Regions from separate parts of the Amedibacillus sp. YH-ame6 genome, predicted to be linked through region 1. Evidence: predicted binding sites of a transcription regulator. Region 1 holds the regulator's gene; the other holds the start of a gene.
The links. Region 1 encodes Rex, which represses fermentation and respiration genes when NADH is low (regulators of the CRP and FNR family bind a similar motif). Its sites were predicted from a motif close to GTGAANNNNTTCAC; they were not measured.
Positions count from the first base shown of each region.

Region 2: a site for Rex is predicted at 1,763-1,776, ahead of ACWG0P_RS06645 (phosphoglycerate kinase). Genes of this name have one in related genera too.

Region 1 is NZ_JBSPEZ010000004.1:5,292-9,736, reverse strand. It holds gene ACWG0P_RS04535 (N-acetyltransferase family protein) at 1-364, opposite strand, end outside; gene asnS (asparagine--tRNA ligase) at 408-1,790, opposite strand; gene ACWG0P_RS04525 (redox-sensing transcriptional repressor Rex) at 2,042-2,671, opposite strand; gene ACWG0P_RS04520 (diguanylate cyclase domain-containing protein) at 2,805-4,388, opposite strand.
Region 2 is NZ_JBSPEZ010000007.1:43,952-48,396, reverse strand. It holds gene ACWG0P_RS06660 (hypothetical protein) at 1-350, shown strand, start outside; gene ACWG0P_RS06655 (hypothetical protein) at 434-1,033, shown strand; gene ACWG0P_RS06650 (hypothetical protein) at 1,049-1,648, shown strand; gene ACWG0P_RS06645 (phosphoglycerate kinase) at 1,853-3,031, shown strand; gene tpiA (triose-phosphate isomerase) at 3,055-3,798, shown strand; gene ACWG0P_RS06635 (hypothetical protein) at 4,007-4,135, shown strand; gene ACWG0P_RS06630 (PTS transporter subunit EIIC) at 4,145-4,369, shown strand; gene ACWG0P_RS06625 (hypothetical protein) at 4,345-4,445, shown strand, end outside.

The sequences.
Region 1 (4,445 bases):
TTGTAATACAAGAATAAGCGATATGATAGTTTTGTAGTTTAAGTAATGCTAGAAGTACCTTCATTAAGGATGATCCAATTTGTTGACGTACAACATTAGGATGCACATAAACACTTAACTCTACATCCCATTGATACGCTTCTCTTTCACGAAAGCTACTTGCATATGCATAAGCAACGACCTCACCATCCAGTTCACATACCAAAAATGGATATTTATTTTGTATGGTTGTAAGTTTTTCTTGCCATTCTTTTTCATTCATTGCTTCATAGGCAAAAGTAGCGACACTGTTGTTTACATAATACTCATAGATTGTACAAATCGTTGGTATATCGCGTGAAGTCGCGAATCGTATTTTTTTCATAGTCTCTCCTAGTAGAAAGCCATGAGGTCATCATGGCTTTTTCTTAAAATATTAGGTTTCTTGGCGTACGTGGGAATGGTTCTACATCACGAATGTTTTGCATACCTGTCATATACATTAACAAACGATCAAATCCTAGTCCAAATCCTGCATGTTTACATCCACCATAACGACGAAGATCCATATACCACTGCAATCCTTCTTTCGCCATTCCAAGTTCATCCATACGTTTCTCTAATACATCATAACGTTCTTCACGCTGTGATCCCCCTACTAACTCACCAACTCCTGGCACAAGTAGATCACAAGCAGCTACAGTCTTGTTATCATCGTTTACACGCATATAGAACGCTTTGATTTCTTTTGGATAATCCGTTAAGAAGACAGGACCATTTACAATCTGTTCACAGATATAACGTTCATGTTCACTGTTCAAATCCATTCCCCACTCTACTTTATTTTCAAATTTCACATCTGCTTTTGATAACAGTTCAATTGCTTCTGTATAAGGCATACGTTTGAATTCACTGTTGCGTACACTTTTGATACGATCGATGCATCCTTTATCAATCATGGTATTGAAGAAGTTCATTTCCTCTGGTGCATTTTCTAACACATAGTCAATGCAATATTTCACCATGTCTTCGATTAGGTTCATATCATCATCTAAATCGGCAAATGCAATTTCTGGTTCAATCATCCAAAACTCTGACGCATGACGTGAAGTATTTGAGTTTTCAGCACGGAACGCTGGACCAAACGTATACACATCACGAAAAGCCATCGCAAACGCTTCTACATGCAATTGACCAGTAACGGTAAGGAACGCTTCTTTCCCAAAGAAATCGTCTTCATAGTTTTGGTTATCAATGGTAGTTGCACGAAACATCTCGCCAGCACCTTCTCCATCATTTCCAGTAATGATTGGAGTTTGCACATATACAAATCCTTGATCTTGGAAGAATTCATGGATTGCCATAGATAACACAGAACGTAAACGGAAGATTGCATAAAAACTATTTGCACGAGGACGTAAATGTGGTATCTCACGCATGTACTCAAAACTATGACGCTTTTTCTGTAATGGATAATCACGATCACAATCACCTTCTAAAGTAGCTTCCGTAAGGATAATTTCAAAAGGTTGTTTCCCTTCTGGTGTCAATTTTATTTTACCAGTGATACTGATTGCTGCCCCTGTAGGATACTTTTCTACATCTTCAAAGTTTTTAAGTTCTTGCATATACACCAATTGGGCATTGCGGAAATACGTACCATCATTTAATTCAATAAACCCTAATTTTCCACTGCAACGATTGGTACGAATCCACCCTTGCAACTGCACATATTCTAATGAGTCTAGTTCTACATGAGAGCCACTCATCACAATTTCATAGAGCTCTCTAATTGTCATAAATTCAAACATTTTTCTTTCCTCCTATGTTCTGTAACAACAAAAAAACGTTCCTAACATTCAGGAACGTATCTTTACGCGGTGCCATCCTGATTCCTATCAAATACATGATAGACATCTTGATTTGGATATAACGTAATCCCTACGAAGCCGTCTACTATGATTTCTCCGGCTTAACTCCACAGCTGTTCGCTTGATAGATTTGTATGTACCATCTTTCACCCTCATGGCTCGCTTCTACACTTGACCTATCAGGGTCTGTTTCATCGTTCTGTATTCAAGCTGTTTGTTTCAAATACCAACTCTTGTATAGATGATACCACATCTACACTCTTTAATACAACCCCTTTTGGAATTTGTATATGTTCATGCGTAAAATCAACCAAACCTGTAATACCACAGGCAATCAATCGATCTACTGTTTGTTGAATATTTTCAGATATTGCCAGAATTGCTATTCGGCATCCTTCTGGTACTAACTCATCTAAATCTTTAATATCGTATACTGGAATACCAAAACGTACTCCTTGACGATCTGGGTTCACATCAAATGCGCAAGCTATTTCACCTACAACATAATCCCATTTATTATACTTCATTAAGGCACGCCCCATATTACCGGCTCCTACAAGTATAATTTTTTCATCAAAGTCCATACCTAACTGTTGGTTAAAGATTTCAATCAAGCGATTTACATCATAACCATAGCCCTGTTTCCCAAGATTTCCTAAAAAAGAAAAATCTCTACGAATGGTAGTCGGTTCAATATTGACGACACTAGCAAGTTCCTTTGACATGATTCTTTCTACTCCAGAACTCTTTAATTTACGTAATGCTTTTAAGTATACAGGGTAGCGCTGCAAGGTTGCACGCGGTACATTTTTCTCTGACATTATAATCACCCACAAGCTAGTATACCACATTTTTATACATTTGTGAATATTTTATCTTTCTTAACTAACGTAATATTTATTGTATCTTTTATACATAAAAATTTGATTCTATTATATATACAATATCATTAGTTTATACTTCTTCTACATATCGAGTCCAAGTATTTCTTCCTCTTTCTTTTGAACAATACATAGCCTTATCTGCCAATCTTAAAACTTCATGCGTATCAGCTATAGTCTGTCCATCACAGTTGGCATAACCAATGGATAACGTAATTTGTTGACTACACTTTGATTGCTTATGTTCCATATTTTGTGCAGCTAAATCACTTCGTACCGCATGAATGAACTTCTCGATTTCTTCGTTGCTTTGATTCTTACAGAAACATGCAAATTCATCTCCACCATAACGACAAGGGATAATACCATCATGGCTGTAACGATTCAAAGTATCACCGACCATACGCAATGTAAGATCGCCATGAATGTGTCCATACGAGTCGTTATATTCTTTAAAGTAATCAATATCCATCATAATAATTCCTAAAGAATGAATCGTGCCATCTTTTTCTTCCATAAGTTGATTGAAATAACGACGATTATAAATATTGGTCAAATCATCAATATGAACTTCATCTACTAAGCGCCTATTTTCTTTCAACGTAGTTTCATGTTTTAAAATTATTTCTTGAAGATGTATTCTAGCCTTCATACCATTCACACGAACATCATCTTCCATAACGGAAATCTTACGCATTGTATGATAATAAGATTGATAACTCTCTTGAAGTTCTGCATCTTCTGAAAATGACTCCGCGTAAAAAACACGTAAATCTACAAGACGGCGAATGAAAGATATCTCATTCATCGTGCCATATTCATCCAATATATCTAAATAGCGTTTCGCATATTCTTTTTCTTTAAGTTTTATAAGGGCATTCGTGATATGTAGCAAAAACATGATAATAATATAACGATCATCTACTCCATAATAATCACGTTCTATAATTTCTTCAGAAATTTCTTTCGCTTTCTCTTTATTTCCTTGAAACGCTGCCTCTAAAAGACGTCCTGTACGACAACAAAACGTATGAAAACTAGTATCCCCCATACGGGCTATTTCACTGTCTTCACAAATTGTTAAATACGCATCCATTTCATTTAGCTGGTCCATATAACCGTTTACTTCTGCTAGATTGTACAGAACGATTGTCAATAAACGAGCATCTTTAAACTGCCCTTCCAACATCGCTTGATATGCATTTTGATAATATTTTACAGCTTCATCATATTGTTTATGTCCTTGAAACATATCAGCAATATTATTCCAAGCATTACATCTTTGGTATACATCTTTTAATTCCTCTGCCAATGCAATTGATTCCATATAGAATTGAAGAGCGTTTTGTTCATCGTTGATTAAATGATAATAAAAACCTAGTAGATGACATACCTTCATATAAAGCGCAGGATATAGCGTTTTTGAACAGAGTTGTTTCGCATCGTATAAATACTGTCCACTTAGCATCGCATCGTTTTGAGCAAGATAGTAGTCGCCTAAATACGTATAAGCAAATGCTGTAGCATATCCATAGGAGTGTTGTTTGCTTAGTTCTAATAACTCTAGACAACAAGCCTTCTCTTTTTCTAAATCCGTAAAACGAACATTTAACACGGTATCGATGAGTTCGTTCATATGCTGAAGTAAATTGCTCATGGTTTGCGGCACCTCCTATCTCCAATCTATACATTATTTGTGTTTTTCGTGCTTATA
Region 2 (4,445 bases), on a different contig from region 1:
TTGTCATTACAACAATCTTGCTTTTTGGGGCAGCTACCTTAATGATTATATTAGGATATTCTAGAATTTCATTTTCTACTGCCTATGTGTATGGATCTATGCTTCCATTAAGTGCTATATGGATATATAGGGGTTTAAAAAAAGAAAAGACCACTGCATTTTCAGGTGGAGTAGGTTTCGTTGTATTCTTCTTTATAAGCTTTATTTACGATTATATAGATGGGGCTAGCAACATATTTACAATAGAACAAGTTTTCTGTGCCTTATGTTTCATAATTCTTTGTCTCATCATTACAATTTGGTATGTAAAAAGGATACTTAAACTCATGAAAAGTAGGTGGTTAAATTGAGGAAATCATTAAAATTATATTTTCTATTATATCCCTTTTCTAAACGACGCTTCATATATATATGTTGTGCATTAGGACTATCTATGGGAGTGGTTACCTTAAACACGGATGTTAGTTATAATAGTGAGAAGATGTTATCTCTACTAGGACTAGGGTGTTCTATTTACTTTTTGGTTCTAGGTTTGGTGAATGACTTTCGTTTTTTATCAGAGAAAAAAGGAGTGAATCTATCTCATTTATTGCATCAGTTTCCTGAACAAAGAAATATTTATAGAAATGGTATTATTGGCTATGTGACCATGTTTACAGGGTTCTATATAGTAGCACAACTTGTAGTGTTTGGCATTCTTTCATTATTTGAACTTGTGTATATACAAACTGTTGTGTTGTGTATATGGGGAAGTGTGCTGTCTGGAGTCATTTGTGTATTTGTGTTATTTGCACAGGTTTGTGGAAGACAACTTCTTGGAATATTCTTCATAATATTCTATATTTGTGTGGTGTTTACTATGTTAGCAAACGTAATTCCAATAGAAATTTTTATTTATTTCCACCCTAAGAGTTTCATAATACTACTTTTTATAACAACTTTATTATTAGGTATTTCTATTATATTTGGAAAGTACTGTTATCGAACAAGACATGAATTAAATGAAAAAATGCGATTCAAAAGATTACATTAAGAAGGAGGTCATGATATGAAGCAATTTACGATGAAAACATATCAAACATTATTTGTACTAAGAGGGATATTTATAATTCTTTTGTTAATAGCGTTTATCCTTTTAGTCTCATGGAAACCTTTGTCTAACTGGCTTGAATTGTTGATTCTTGGTATTTATATAGTATTTAATGGTTTCTTATTAAAGTCTCTTTGTCGAGATATGCGCGCATGTCGTGTTAGTAAGGGAAACATACTCAAAAAACCACCAATAAAGCTTGAAACGATTGCATTATGTATGTCCATTCTTGGTTTACTATATGTAATTAATACGATCGCTGAAAGAACATATGACATTATGGATTTGATTCTTATCATTCTACTTTCTAATACCTCACTTATTTATCATGATTATGTAATGATTATCGTAGAAGATAACCAACTTTATTTCAGAAAATGTTGGATACCTTATAGTGAACTTCATGAGATTGAGTGTGATTGTAGTGTGAAAAATAGAGTGACGGTATATGTGATGGGAAAAAAGACAATAAGTCAAAGATTGAAAAAGGATGATTTTGAACAGTTTAAAGAAAGTTTGTGTGCTGTAGGTCATAAGGATAAGTTTGGAAAAGTGTAAATGCACTTTTCTTTTTTTTGTATAATTTGTATGAGATACGAACGTTTCTAAACGCGCATTTTATAGTGGAAATATGCCGGATTTGCTGTCATTTTCAACTTTTGTAAAGAAATTGTGATTATTTTCGCAAAATCACAAAAATCCTTTTACAGAAAAAGGCAGATAGTGGTATAATAAATGCGCTAGCATAAGGAGGATTTTATAATGGCAAAAAGAACTGTAAAAGATTTAGATGTTGCAGGAAAACGTGTTATCGTACGCTGTGACTTCAACGTTCCTAGAAAAGATGGGAAAATCACTAATGACAACCGTATCATTCAAGCATTACCTACAATCAAATACTTAGTAGAAAATAATGCGAAAGTCATTTTGATGTCTCACTTAGGAAAAGTTAAAACTGAAGAAGACAAAGCGAAAAATGATTTGCACTGTGTAGCTGATCGTTTAAGCGAATTAGTAGATACTAAGGTAACATTCGTTTCTGTTACTCGTGGAAAAGAATTAGAAGATGCTGTAGCTGCATTAAACGATGGAGAAATCGTTGTTATGCAGAACACTCGTTATGAAGCTGGAGAAAGCAAAAATGATGCTGAACTTGCTAAATACTGGGCTAGTCTTGGAGATATGTTCGTAGAAGACGCTTTCGGAAGTGTACACCGTGCACATGCTTCTACTGCAGGAATTCCTTCTATTTTACCTAATGCATTAGGTTTCTTAGTGGAAAAAGAAGTTAAAATGTTAGGAGCTGCTGTTGATACACCTGTTCGTCCATTTGTGGCAATCATCGGTGGAGCAAAAGTTTCTGATAAAATCGCTGTTGTAGACAACTTGTTGAAAAAAGCTGATAAAGTATTGATCGGTGGAGGAATGGCTTATACATTCTTAAAAGCACAAGGTCTTAGCGTTGGAAAGTCTCTTGTTGAAGAAGACAAGGTTGAACTTGCAAAAGAATACTTAGAAAAAGCAAACGGAAAATTGATTTTACCAGTGGATCACATTTGTGCTGATGCATTTGCTGAAGATGCAAATACTGTAATTGCAGACAATGAAAGCATTCCTGCTGATTACATGGGATTAGACATTGGACCTAAATCTATCGAATTATATAAAGATGCTCTTGCTGGAGCAAAAACAGTTGTATGGAATGGACCTATGGGTGTATTCGAAATGAAACCTTTCGCAACTGGTACATTAGAAGTTTGTACAGCAATCTCACAGTTACCTGGTGCTACTACAGTAATCGGTGGTGGAGACTCTGCTGCTGCAGCTATCCAATTAGGATTCGCAGAAAAATTCTCTCACATCTCTACAGGTGGAGGGGCTTCTCTAGAATATATGGAAGGTAAAGAATTACCTGGTATCGCAGTCATCGCAGACAAATAAAAATAGAAAACAGGAGAAAAATCATGAGAAAACCAATTATCATAGGAAACTGGAAAATGAATAAAACAATTGCTGAAGCAGTTGAATTTATCAAAGCAGTAGATCCTATTTGCCACGACAATGCTACATTCGGTGTAGGTACATCTTACTTAGCATTAAACGAATCTATTAAAAACGCTAAAAACTTAGTAATCGCAGCTGAAAACTGCCACTTCGAAGACAATGGAGCATTTACTGGTGAAGTAAGTGTACCAATGCTTCAAGAAATCGGTTTAAAATATTGTATCATTGGACACTCTGAACGTCGTGAAATGTTCGGGGATACTGATGAAACAGTAAACAAAAAAGCAAAACGCTTAATTGATGCAGATATTACTCCAATCCTTTGTATTGGTGAAACAGAAGCTCAATACGATGCTGGAGAAACTGAAAAAGTTATCCGTACACAGTTAACAGGAAGCTTAGCTGACCTTTGCCCTAAATGTGTGGCAAACATGGTAATTGCTTATGAACCAATCTGGGCAATCGGTACTGGTAAATCAGCTACAAAAGAAGATGCTCAAAAATGTTGTGCAATCGTACGTGACCAAGTTAAAGTTATGTATGGTGATGAAGCTGCTAACAGCGTTCGTGTACAATATGGTGGATCTGTTAAACCAGAAAACATCGTTGAATATATGGCATGTCCAGACATCGATGGTGCATTAATCGGTGGAGCTAGCTTAAAAGCTGATAGCTTTACAGATATCATCAACAAAACAAAATAATGTAACGAAGAGGCGAAAGAAATTCGCTTCTTTTTTTGTTTTTATGCATTTGGAATTTTTACCGCAAAAAAGAAAAAGTTACGTTGTTAGAGCATATATACCATAAATCATGTAAATGCTATTCTTTTATATACGTATATGGTATAAAAATAGCAGGTGTTGAAAGCGCTTATAATACAGCATCAAAAAATAAAGAGGAGGAAATAAAATGGTTCAAAAATTACAACGTTTTGGGGGAGCCATGATGGCACCAGTTATGTTAATGCCTTTCGCGGGTATTATCATTGGTCTATCTTCTATTTTCATGAATGTTAATATTATGGGAAGTATTGCGTAAAGTACGACAATATGGTATCAGTTCTGGTCAATGCTTTACGATGGAGGATATGCAATCTTCAATGAGTTGCCATTGCTATATGCAATTTCATTACCACTTGGTTTAGCTAATAAGCAAGGTGGAAGGGCTGCGATGGAGTCCTTTGTGATTTATATTACATTTAATTATTTTATTCAAGCTATGTTTACATTTTGGGAGCTGGCGTATTCTTGTTTACATTTATTGAAAAGTTAACAATGCCGACAGGGCTTCATCATTTCTTATGGGTACCATTTGATTTAGGGCCTGCAGTAATTCCTGATGGAAACTG